Regions from separate parts of the Janthinobacterium aestuarii genome, predicted to be linked through region 1. Evidence: riboswitches for the same ligand, from Rfam matches in the RefSeq annotation. Region 1 holds a riboswitch; the other holds the start of a gene.

Region 1 (5,407 bases):
TGCGGCGAGCGACGTGGTCGACAAGCTGACGCCGGCCGGTATTTCTGACGCGCAGGAAATCGTCGCGCGTGCCGCCGCCCTCAGTGCCGAACTCGATACTGTCATCACGCCCGGCGTGGAAGCGCTCGTGTTCAAGGCCACGCGCGGCATCGAAGACATCTATGAACTGACCTACATCCGCAAGGATGGCAGCCGCTTTCCCGCCATCGTTTCCGTGACGGCCTTGCGCGATGCGCAAAGCAAGGTCATCGGTTACTTGCTGATCGGGACGGACAACACGGCTCGCAAGCAGGTCGAGGCGGAGCAAGCCTTGCTGGACCAACGCCTGCAGGAGCAGCAGGCGTACACACGCTCGCTGGTCGAGACCAACAATGCGGAGTTGAAGAAGGCGCGCCAGGTGGCGGAAAAGGCCAACCGCGCCAAGTCCGAATTCCTGTCGAGCATGAGCCACGAATTGCGCACGCCGCTGAACGCCGTGCTGGGCTTTGCGCAGCTGATGGCCTCCGACGTGCCGCCGCCCACCGTGCCGCAGCAGCGCTCGATCGAACAAATCCTCAAGGGTGGCTGGTATCTGCTGCGCCTGATCAATGAAATCCTCGACCTGGCCATGATCGAATCGGGCAAGGTCACCTTGTCGCAGGAAGCGATGTCGCTGCTCGACGTGCTGCAGGATTGCCAGGCGATGATCGCGCCGCAGGCGGAAAAGCGCGGCATCCGCATGCATTTCCCCCGCTGCGGCCAGGCATTTTATGTGCATGCGGACCGCACACGCGTGAAACAGGTGATGGTCAACCTGCTATCGAACGCCATCAAGTACAACCAGGGCGGCGGCGCCGTCACCGTCGAATGCAGCCGCCACGGCGAGCGTGTGCGCGTGAGCGTGCGCGACAGTGGCGCCGGTCTCGATGCGGGCCAGGTGGCCCAGCTGTTCCAGCCCTTCAACCGCCTGGGCCAGGAAAACAGCACGGAAGAGGGCACGGGTATCGGCCTCGTCGTCACCAAGCAATTGGTCGAATTGATGGGCGGCACTATCGGCGTCGACAGCACGGTCGGCGTGGGCACCACGTTCTGGTTCGAGCTGGCCGCCAGCAGTGCGCCGGCCCTGGTGCTGGGCGATGGCGACGCGCTGCCGCAGGTGCAGGAGCCGCAGGAAAGCCAGCGCACCTTGCTGTACGTGGAAGACAATCCCGCCAACCTGGCGCTGGTGGAGCAATTGATCGCCCGCCGCAGCGATTTGAAACTGCTCACGGCCATCGATGCGCACCTGGGCATCGACCTGGCGCGCACGTATCAGCCGGACGTCATCCTGATGGACATCAACTTGCCCGGCATCAGCGGCTTTGGCGCCCTGCATATCCTGCATGACGACCCGCTCACGAGCCATATTCCCGTGATGGCCCTGTCGGCCAACGCCGTGCCGCGCGACATCGAGAAGGGCCTGGAAGCGGGCTTCTTCCGCTACCTGACCAAGCCGATCAAGGTCGTCGAATTCATGGATGCGCTCGACGTGGCCCTGCACCATGCGGCCGCGCACGGCCTGGCCGACGACATTCACGCAATACGCTAATTCAGCATTTATTTTTAGGAATACCGCCATGCTTCAAGCCACCGAGATCCTGAACGCCAGCATCCTCATCGTCGATGACCAGGAGGCGAACGTCATGCTGCTGGAACAGGTGCTGCGCAATGCCGGCTATACGCGCATCACGTCCACCATGGACCCGCAAGCCGTGCGCGCGCTGCACCAGCAGCACCGCTACGACCTGATCCTGCTCGACTTGCAGATGCCGGAAATGGATGGCTTCGAAGTCATGGAAGGCTTGCGCGACATCGAGGCGGGCAGCTATCTGCCCGTGCTGGTGATCACGGCCCAGCCCGGCCACAAACTGCGCGCGCTGCAGGCGGGCGCCAAGGACTTCGTCAGCAAACCGTTCGACCTGGTGGAAGTGAAAACGCGCATCCACAACATGCTGGAAGTGCGCCTGCTGTACCAGAAGCTGGCCGAATACAACAAGTCGCTCGAGCAGATGGTGGAAGAACGCACGGCGGAGCTGCGCGAAAGCGAAGCGCGCTTCCAGCGTTTCACGGAACTGTCATCCGACTGGTACTGGGAACAGGATGCGCAGGGCAACCTGACGCGCTTTTCCGGCCCCGTGGCTGAAATGCTGGGCATCGGCAGCGAGCAAGAGCCGCAGCGCTGGAATGCCACCGAGCGTGCATTGCTCGACGCAAAAATCGCCGCGCGCGAACCGTTCCTCGATTTCATCTACAGCCGCGCCAACCTCGACGGCAGCACGCAGTACCTGCAGGTGAGCGGCGAACCGATGTTCGACAATGGCAGCCGCTTCATCGGCTACCGCGGCATCGGCCTCGATGTCACGGAGCGCCATCGCATTGCCTGATTTATACTGGGTGCTATCGATACTGACCAGGAAAAATCATGACTGACAAATCAACGCCGCAATACTGGTTCCCCGCCAAGACCTATGGCTGGGGCTGGGGCTTGCCCATCACGTGGCAGGGCTGGCTGGTGTTCCTGGCCGCGCTGGCGCTGTTCGCCTGCGGCGCCTTTCTGTTTCCGCCGCAAACCATGCTGGTCGGCTACATCGTCTATGAAGTAGCCATCGTTGCCGTGCTCATTTTCATCTGCCAGCTGAAGGGCGAACCGACCAGTTGGCGCTGGGGCAAGAAGAAGTAGAGCGATGTACAAAGACGACACCTGCAAGAAATCATCTGGCCGCGCGGCGTGAACCGCGTATAATTGGCTCGCTGCCGCAAGGCGGCAAACGCTAGGGGTCCTGCCTTTCGCTGTGGAAACACGGTGCAAGCGCGGGTGAGAAATACCCTCCGAACCTGATCTGGATAATGCCAGCGAAGGGAAGCTTTAGGATGAACGCACCCCGCCTTTCCGCGTGCGTGATTCCGAACCTCCTTAGCTGGCTCCAGGCTTAAAAATAGTCTAGCCAAGGAGCCAAAATGAACGCCAACCCGAAATTCCTCTCCGCCACCGCCACGGTCGACGAAGCCGCCATCGCGCCGCTGCCCAATTCGCGCAAGATCTATGTTGAAGGCAGCCGCCCCGACATCCGCGTGCCCATGCGCGAGATCAGCCAGTCCGACACGGAAGCGTCGTTCGGCGGCGAAAAGAATCCGCCGATCTACGTCTATGACACCTCCGGCCCGTACACGGACCCGGACGTGCAGATCGACATCCGCTCGGGCCTCGATACGCCGCGCCTGCCGTGGATCGTCGAACGTGCCGATACGGAAGAATTGCCGGGCCCGACCTCCGACTACGGCATCGCCCGCCTGGCGGACCCGAAGCTGGCCGAGCTGCGTTTCAACCTGCACCGCAAGCCGCGCCGCGCCATCGCCGGCAAGAACGTGACGCAGATGCATTACGCGCGCCAGGGCATCATCACGCCGGAAATGGAATTCGTGGCCATCCGCGAAAACATGCGCCGCCAGGAATATTTGCGTGAGCTGAAAGCGTCCGGTCCCATGGGCGAGCGCCTGGCCGACCTGATGGGCCGCCAGCATCCGGGCCAGTCGTTTGGCGCCAGCATCCCGGCCGAGATCACGCCGGAATTCGTGCGCGAGGAAATTGCCCGCGGCCGCGCCATCATCCCCGCCAACATCAACCATCCGGAAGTCGAGCCGATGATTATCGGCCGCAATTTCCTCGTGAAAATCAACGCGAATATTGGCAACTCGGCCGTCACTTCGTCGATCGGCGAGGAAGTGGAAAAGATGACCTGGGCCATCCGCTGGGGCGGCGATAACGTGATGGATCTGTCGACCGGCAAGCACATCCACGAGACGCGCGAATGGATCGTGCGCAACAGCCCCGTGCCGATCGGCACCGTGCCCATCTACCAGGCACTGGAAAAGGTCAATGGCAAGGCCGAAGATTTAACTTGGGAAATTTTCCGCGACACCCTGATCGAGCAGGCCGAGCAGGGCGTCGATTACTTCACCATCCACGCGGGCGTGCTGCTGCGCTATGTGCCGATGACAGCCAAGCGCCTGACGGGCATCGTGTCGCGCGGCGGCTCCATCATGGCGAAATGGTGTCTGGCACACCACCAGGAATCATTCCTGTACACGCATTTCGAAGAGATTTGCGAAATCATGAAAGCGTACGACGTGTCGTTCTCGCTGGGCGACGGCTTGCGTCCCGGCTCCATCTACGATGCCAACGACGAGGCGCAGCTGGGCGAACTGAAAACCCTGGGTGAGCTGACGCAAGTCGCCTGGAAGCACGATGTGCAAGTGATGATCGAGGGGCCTGGCCACGTACCGATGCAGCTCATTAAAGAAAACATGGACTTGCAGTTGGAACAGTGCGGCGAAGCGCCGTTCTATACCTTGGGGCCATTGACGACCGATATCGCGCCCGGCTACGACCACATCACGTCCGGCATTGGCGCTGCCATGATCGGCTGGTATGGCACGGCCATGTTGTGCTACGTGACGCCGAAGGAACACCTGGGCCTGCCCAACAAGGCGGACGTCAAGGACGGCATCATTACCTACAAGATTGCGGCGCACGCGGCCGACCTGGCCAAGGGCCATCCGGGTGCGCAAATCCGCGACAACGCGCTGTCGAAAGCCCGCTTTGAATTCCGCTGGGATGACCAGTTCAACATCGGCCTGGACCCGGACAAGGCGCGCGAATTCCACGATGAAACTTTGCCCAAGGATTCGGCCAAGGTGGCCCATTTCTGCTCCATGTGCGGCCCGCATTTCTGCTCGATGAAGATCACGCAGGAAGTGCGCGAATACGCGGCCGGCATGGGCATCGCGGAAGACAAGGCGCTCAAGCAGGGCATGGAAATCAAGGCCATCGAATTCATCAAGAACGGCGCCGAGCTGTACCGCAAGGTCTGAGGGAGAGCGTGATGCCTGCATTCATCAACATCACGCTCAACGGCGCACCGTACCAGGTGCCGCCGGGGCAAACCCTGGACCAATTGATCGCCACCCTGTCGCTGGAAAACCAGGCGCTGGCGCTGGCCGTCAACCGCAATGTCGTGCCGCGCAAGGCGTGGCAGGGGCAGGTCTTGCAGGTACAAGACCAGGTTGAAATAGTACGCGCCATCGGCGGCGGCTGAACTAAGGAAAAAGCAATGAACAGTAATAACAACGACCTGCTGACCATTGCAGGAAAACAGTATCAATCGCGCTTGCTGGTCGGTAGCGGCAAGTACAAGGATTTACCGCAGACGCGCGAAGCGACGGATGCGGCCGAGGCGCAGATCATCACGGTGGCGATCCGGCGCGTGAATATCGGGCAGGACCCGAACGCGCCCAGTCTGCTCGACTTCGTGCCGCCCGACCAGTACACGATTTTGCCGAACACGGCCGGCTGCTACAACGCCAAGGACGCTGTCTACACCCTGCAACT
Region 2 (5,407 bases), 2.9 Mb from region 1:
GCCCGACAGCCCGTGGGTGGCCGACGGCTTGCAGCGTGAGTCCGAAGCCGTGCGCCAACTGATCTACCGCTACCTGCTCGACGAGCTCGACGCGCGCGGCATCGTCTACCACGTGCTGCACGACAGCCTGGAAGCGCGCCTGGAACAGGCGGCGCCTTTGCTGCAGCAGGCGCTAGCTGCAGCGCCTGCCATTTCCCTCAATTAAAAGTCGAACTGCGCCGACACTTTGAACGTGCGGCTGGCGCCCGGATACAGATAACCATCGGACTCCGGCGTCACGTCGCGCCAGTAGAACTTGTCTGCCACGTTGTTGACGCTGGCGCGCAGCACGGCGCGCGTGTCGGCGATGCGCGTGGCCCAGGCGGCGCCCAGGTTGAACACGTTGTACGACGGCACGAAGGTCGTGTTGTTGTACTCAAACGCTTTCTTGCTAGCAAACTCCCAGCTGCCATTGACGCTCAAGCCCGCCACCTGTTGTACGGCGTAGTCCGCATGTACGGCTGCCTTGAAGGCCGGCACGTTGGGCACGCGCTTGCCATCGAGGGCGGCGTTGCCCGTGCCTGACTGCTGGCTGTTCAGGGCCGTCAGGGAGGCGCCCAGGCTCAGGTTGGACGATGCCTTGCCCTGGGCCGACAATTCCAGTCCACGGTGCTGTGCCTGGCCTTCGCGCACGAAGTAGCCGGCGGCATTCTGGAATTCCAGGCCCTTGCGGATCTGGAACAGGCTGGCCGCCACCATGAAGTCCGGCGTCACATCCATCTTCGCGCCAAGCTCGATCTGCTTGGAGCGGCTGGGCGTGAGTTCCTCGTTGGCATTCATCGCCTTGCGGTCGGCCGTGCCGCCATGTTCCATGCCTTGCGAATAGGCCGCATACACGGAGACATTGTCGAGCGGGGTGTAGACGAGCGACACGTTGGGCAGCAGGAAATCGTGCTTGGCGCGGATTTCCTTGTCGGCCTTCAGCACATACTGGTAGCCGTCGACGTCGATATGGCGCAAGCCGCCATGCAGCTTCCAGTTCGGCGCCAGGCTCACGATATCCTGCACGAAGACGGAGTTTTCCGTGTCCTTGCGCACCAGGCGCACGGGGCCTTGCACACCGGTCGACATGTCGACGATCTGCGGGTGGTAGATGTTGCTCACGCCAGCCCAGTCGTACACGTACAGTCCCGCGCGGTCCTTGCGGCGGAAGGTCGAGACGCCGGCCGTGAATTCATGGCGCAGGCTACCGGTGGCGAACTTGCCCTGGATCATGGCTTGCGCGCTCAGCGGCTTTTTCGTCTCGCCCAGGCTGCGGTAGTCATACACGTCGTAGTCGCCATTGCCGCAAAAGCCGGGGTACAGCTCCTGCCCGCTGCAGCCGTACGGGAAGGCCGTGTAGTCGTCGCGCTTGAACGAGTGCTGGTTGGCCGACAGGGTGGCGCGCCAGTCGTCATTGAATGCATACTGGAAGCGCAGGCCGATATTGCTGGTGACGGTTTCCACGGGGCGCGTCCACGGCTGCAGGTTGAGCATGGCGTCGGCGCTGATGCCGGTTGGCAAGGTCGTGTTATTCAGCAGCTGGAAGCCGGGCGCCGTCGCCTGCGCCTTGTCTTGGTAGTCGGCATCGAGTTGCAGCAGGGCTTGCGGCGAAATCTGCCAGTCGAAGGCGCCGGAAATGAATTTTCGGTTGCCATCCGCGCCCTTGATGTAGGAGCGCAGGCGCTCGGCCGCCACGTTGACGCGGTAGCCGAAGCGCGTGTCTTCCAGGCGGCCGCCCAGGTCGACGGCGCCATACAGGGTGCCGCGCTCGCGCGTTTCCACGGTGACGGTGCGCAGCGGTGCGGCGGTGGGGCGCTTGACGATGAAGTCGATCACGCCGCCCGGCGCGGCCACGCCAGCCTGCAAGCCTGCCAGGCCCTTCAGTACTTCGATGCGTTCCTTGTTTTCCAGCGGAATTTGCGTGTCGCCAGGAATGGCCACGCCATCCTTGCGGTAGCTGGAATTGTTGTCGAGCTTGAAGCCGCGGATGGAAAACTGTTCCGCATAGCCGACGGCGTTGTAGGCGTCGTTGATGCTGGCGTCGAGCTTGACGGCATCGCTGAAATTACGGATCTGCAAGTCCTGCATGTCTTTTTGCGAAATGACGGTGACGGACGCCGGTGTCTGCAGCAGCGGCGCGTCGGAAAAGCCGCCCACGGAGGCGCGCTTGGCGGCCGGCGCCTTGCTGGCCGTGACGACGACTTCGGCCATGCTCTGGGCCTGCGGGTCGGCGGTTTCGGCGGCGTCATTCGCGGCAAAGGCCGGTGCGGCAAACGCGTGCAGGATCGCCAGGGTCAATACAGAAACGGATAAATTCGGTGTGGACATAGATTGCTCGTGGTTCAAGCCGTCTCTGTAAAGAGCACGGCAGGCTGCTTGTTCGGCTGGCGCCAACGCAGGAGCTATCAAAGGAGGGAGGTACTTTGCGCTTTCCTTCGCTGGCATTATCCAGATCAGGTACGAAGGGTATCTCTCACCCGGATGACTGCTCCAGGACCCCTAGCGAAACGACAGCTTAGCATGAAGCACGGCCAGCTGTCCCACCCTGCTGACCGTTTTACAACAGTGTGGTGCGAATCTACAGGCTCAGTTCCAGCACCTTGCGGCTGATGGCGGGCGTGATTTCACGCTGTTCGCCCAGCGCCGTCATGCCGTGCGCTTCCAGGGCGGACACGACGGCGTCCACGCTCGCATGGTTCAGGCCGTAGTCGGCCAGGCGCGTCTTGACGCCCATGTGGCGGAAGAAGAATTCCGTGCGCGCGATGGCCGCCTCGATGCGGCCATCTTCGTCGCCGCCGTCCAGGCCCCAGACGCGGGCCGCATACTGCAGCAACTTGGCGCGCTTGGCTTGCTTGCGCACGCGCAGCATGCTGGGCAGGATGATGGCCAGGGTTTGCGCATGGTCGAGTTCGTACAAGGCCGTCAATTCGTGGCCGATGGCGTGCGTGGACCAGTCCTGCGGCACGCCCACGCCGATCAGGCCGTTCAAGGCCAGGGTGGCGCTCCACATCACGTTGGCGCGCACGTCGTAGTCGTCCGGGTGCGACAGCGCCTTCGGGCCTTCCTCGATCAGGGTCAGCAGGATGCCTTCGGCAAAGCGGTCCTGCACGGAGGCGTTCACAGGGTAGGTCAGGTATTGCTCCATCACATGCGCGAACGCGTCGACGACGCCATTGCCTACCTGGCGCAGCGGCAAGGTGAACGTTTTCGACGGGTCCAGCACGGAGAATTTCGGATATACCTTGCGGCTCATGAACGAGCGCTTTTCCTGCGTGGCCTTGCGCGTGATCACGGCCGAGCCATTCATTTCGGACCCCGTGGCCGGCAAAGTCAATACGGTGCCGAAGGGCAGGGCGGCCTCGACGATCTTGCCGCCCTTGGCCAGGATGTCCCACGCCTCACCCTCGTGCAGGGCGGCGGCGGCGATGAACTTGGTGCCATCGACCACAGAGCCGCCGCCGACGGCCAGCAGGAAATCGATGCGCTCGCTTTTCACGAGGGCCACGGCCTGCATCAGGGTTTCATAGCTGGGATTGGGTTCGATGCCGGCAAACTCGATCATCGTATGGCCGGCCAGCGCCGCCTTGACTTCATCGTAGACGCCGTTCTGCTTGATGCTGCCGCCGCCATACGTCATGAGCACTCTGGCATGGGGCGGGATCAGTGCCGTGATGGCGGCGATCTGGCCCTGGCCGAAGAGGATTTGCGTCGGATTGTAAAAGTCGAAATTGAACATGGGGCTCCTGCCGCTGGGGTTTAGGCTGTTGCTGAGCCATGATTATGGCCGAACGGGTGGAAACGTGTCGTGGACGCTTGAGCTTTTCGCCCGCGCGGTGGAGAATGCAGCCGATGTCACCACCACGCGAAAAAGGAATGCGCATGACCACCGTCCCACTGGAAGAATCCGGCTTGCCGGCCACCGCGCTCGACATGCACCGCGCCATCGGCGCCACCATCGCCGCGCTGCAGGCGCTGGACTTGAACAGCCAGCGTTTTGAAGCGTGCACGGACCCGGAACTGCGCCGCGTGCTCGCGCATGCGGGCGACACGAGCCGCAAGGAAGCGGCCATGCTGCTCGAATGGATGCGCCGCCGCGATGCGCGCCTGGACACGGCCATGAAGGAGGCGCTGTTCAAGGCGGGGCCGATTGTTGCCCAGTATCACTATGACGAGAAAATATTGTAACTATTGGTTTGTTGTTGTGGCGTACCATGCGCCACTTTCGCATCGCTTCGCGTAGACTGTGCCCCTAATTAAATTTAACGCCGGATAGCAGCGGCTGTCCGGTGTATTACAGGGGGCTTTTAGAAATGAAATCATTACCATACCGAGAAGGCAGCTGGTTTGCCGTGCCCCTGCCGGGCGGCGGTTATGCCGTCGGCGTGGTGGCGCGCAGGGCGCCTGCCGGGCGCATCATGCTGGCATATATGTTCGGACCGAAGCGCGACAGCTTGCCCACGCTGGACGAGCTGGAAGGCTTGCGGCCGGAACAGGCCGTGCGCCGCCTGCGCACGGGCGACATGGCCCTGCTCAACGAGCGCTGGCCCCTGCTGGGCGACAGTCCCCACTGGAATCGTGACGACTGGCCCATGCCGGCCTTTATCCGCCGCAACGAATCCTTGCAGCGCGCCTGGCGCGCCAGCTATGCGGACGCCGATCCTGCCAAGCTGAACCGCGAGGAATCGATCCCCTTCGATACGCCGGGCATGGAAAGCGATTCCCTGTACGGCTACGGGGCGACGGAATTGTTGATGAGTAAATTGCTGGCGCAGGAGCAGGCGTCGGCTTGATTGCTGCTGGGTGGCGGTGATGTTGGCGCAGTGTAGGTCGGATTACGCGGTTCCCGCTAATCCGACCTACCTCGCCTGCACCGCTGGCGCGATTATTTTTACGCCGCTGGCAAGCTGATCTGAAACGCCAGGCCGCCGCCTTCGCGGTTGCGCACCTGTAATTCGGCGCCGTGGCGCAGCAGCACGCGGTCGACGATGGCCAGGCCCAGGCCGGCGCCGTTGGCCTGCCCGCGCGCCGTGTCGAGGCGGGTGAACGGTTTCATCAGCTGCTCGATCTTTTCCGCCGGCACGCCCGTGCCGTGGTCCTGCACCTCGATGATCACCTTTTTTGCGCCGTGGCTGGTACGTACGTGGCAGGCGATGTCGATTTCCGTCATCTCGCTGCTCGGCGTCTTGCCATAGCGGCGCGCATTCTCGATCAGGTTGTTCAGCACGCGGCGCAAGTCGGTGGGGTTACCCATCGCATGTGCGCCATCGGCGATGGTGGCGTTGATCTTCACGTCCGGCAGGCGCATCGCTTCGCGCGTCATGTCGTTGAGCAAGCCGCTGAGGTCGACGTCCGTAAAACTCGACGCTTCCGTCGGCTTGGCATAGTC

Evidence for each region. A riboswitch is a leader RNA that binds a small molecule or an ion and turns the genes downstream of it on or off. The one in region 1 is predicted to bind thiamine pyrophosphate.
Region 2: another riboswitch for thiamine pyrophosphate. It lies ahead of OPV09_RS20760 (TonB-dependent siderophore receptor); the one in region 1 lies ahead of thiC (phosphomethylpyrimidine synthase ThiC).

The regions. Positions count from the first base shown of each region.
Region 1 is NZ_CP142523.1:1,184,166-1,189,572, forward strand. It holds gene OPV09_RS05350 (hybrid sensor histidine kinase/response regulator) at 1-1,567, shown strand, start outside; gene OPV09_RS05355 (response regulator) at 1,596-2,402, shown strand; gene OPV09_RS05360 (hypothetical protein) at 2,441-2,698, shown strand; TPP riboswitch at 2,782-2,897, shown strand; gene thiC (phosphomethylpyrimidine synthase ThiC) at 2,977-4,890, shown strand; gene thiS (sulfur carrier protein ThiS) at 4,902-5,114, shown strand; gene OPV09_RS05375 (thiazole synthase) at 5,130-5,407, shown strand, end outside.
Region 2 is NZ_CP142523.1:4,610,785-4,616,191, reverse strand. It holds gene OPV09_RS20765 (ATP-binding protein) at 1-205, shown strand, start outside; gene OPV09_RS20760 (TonB-dependent siderophore receptor) at 202-2,349, opposite strand; TPP riboswitch at 2,435-2,532, opposite strand; gene OPV09_RS20755 (iron-containing alcohol dehydrogenase) at 2,600-3,757, opposite strand; gene OPV09_RS20750 (hypothetical protein) at 3,901-4,206, shown strand; gene OPV09_RS20745 (Imm26 family immunity protein) at 4,332-4,811, shown strand; gene OPV09_RS20740 (sensor histidine kinase) at 4,910-5,407, opposite strand, start outside.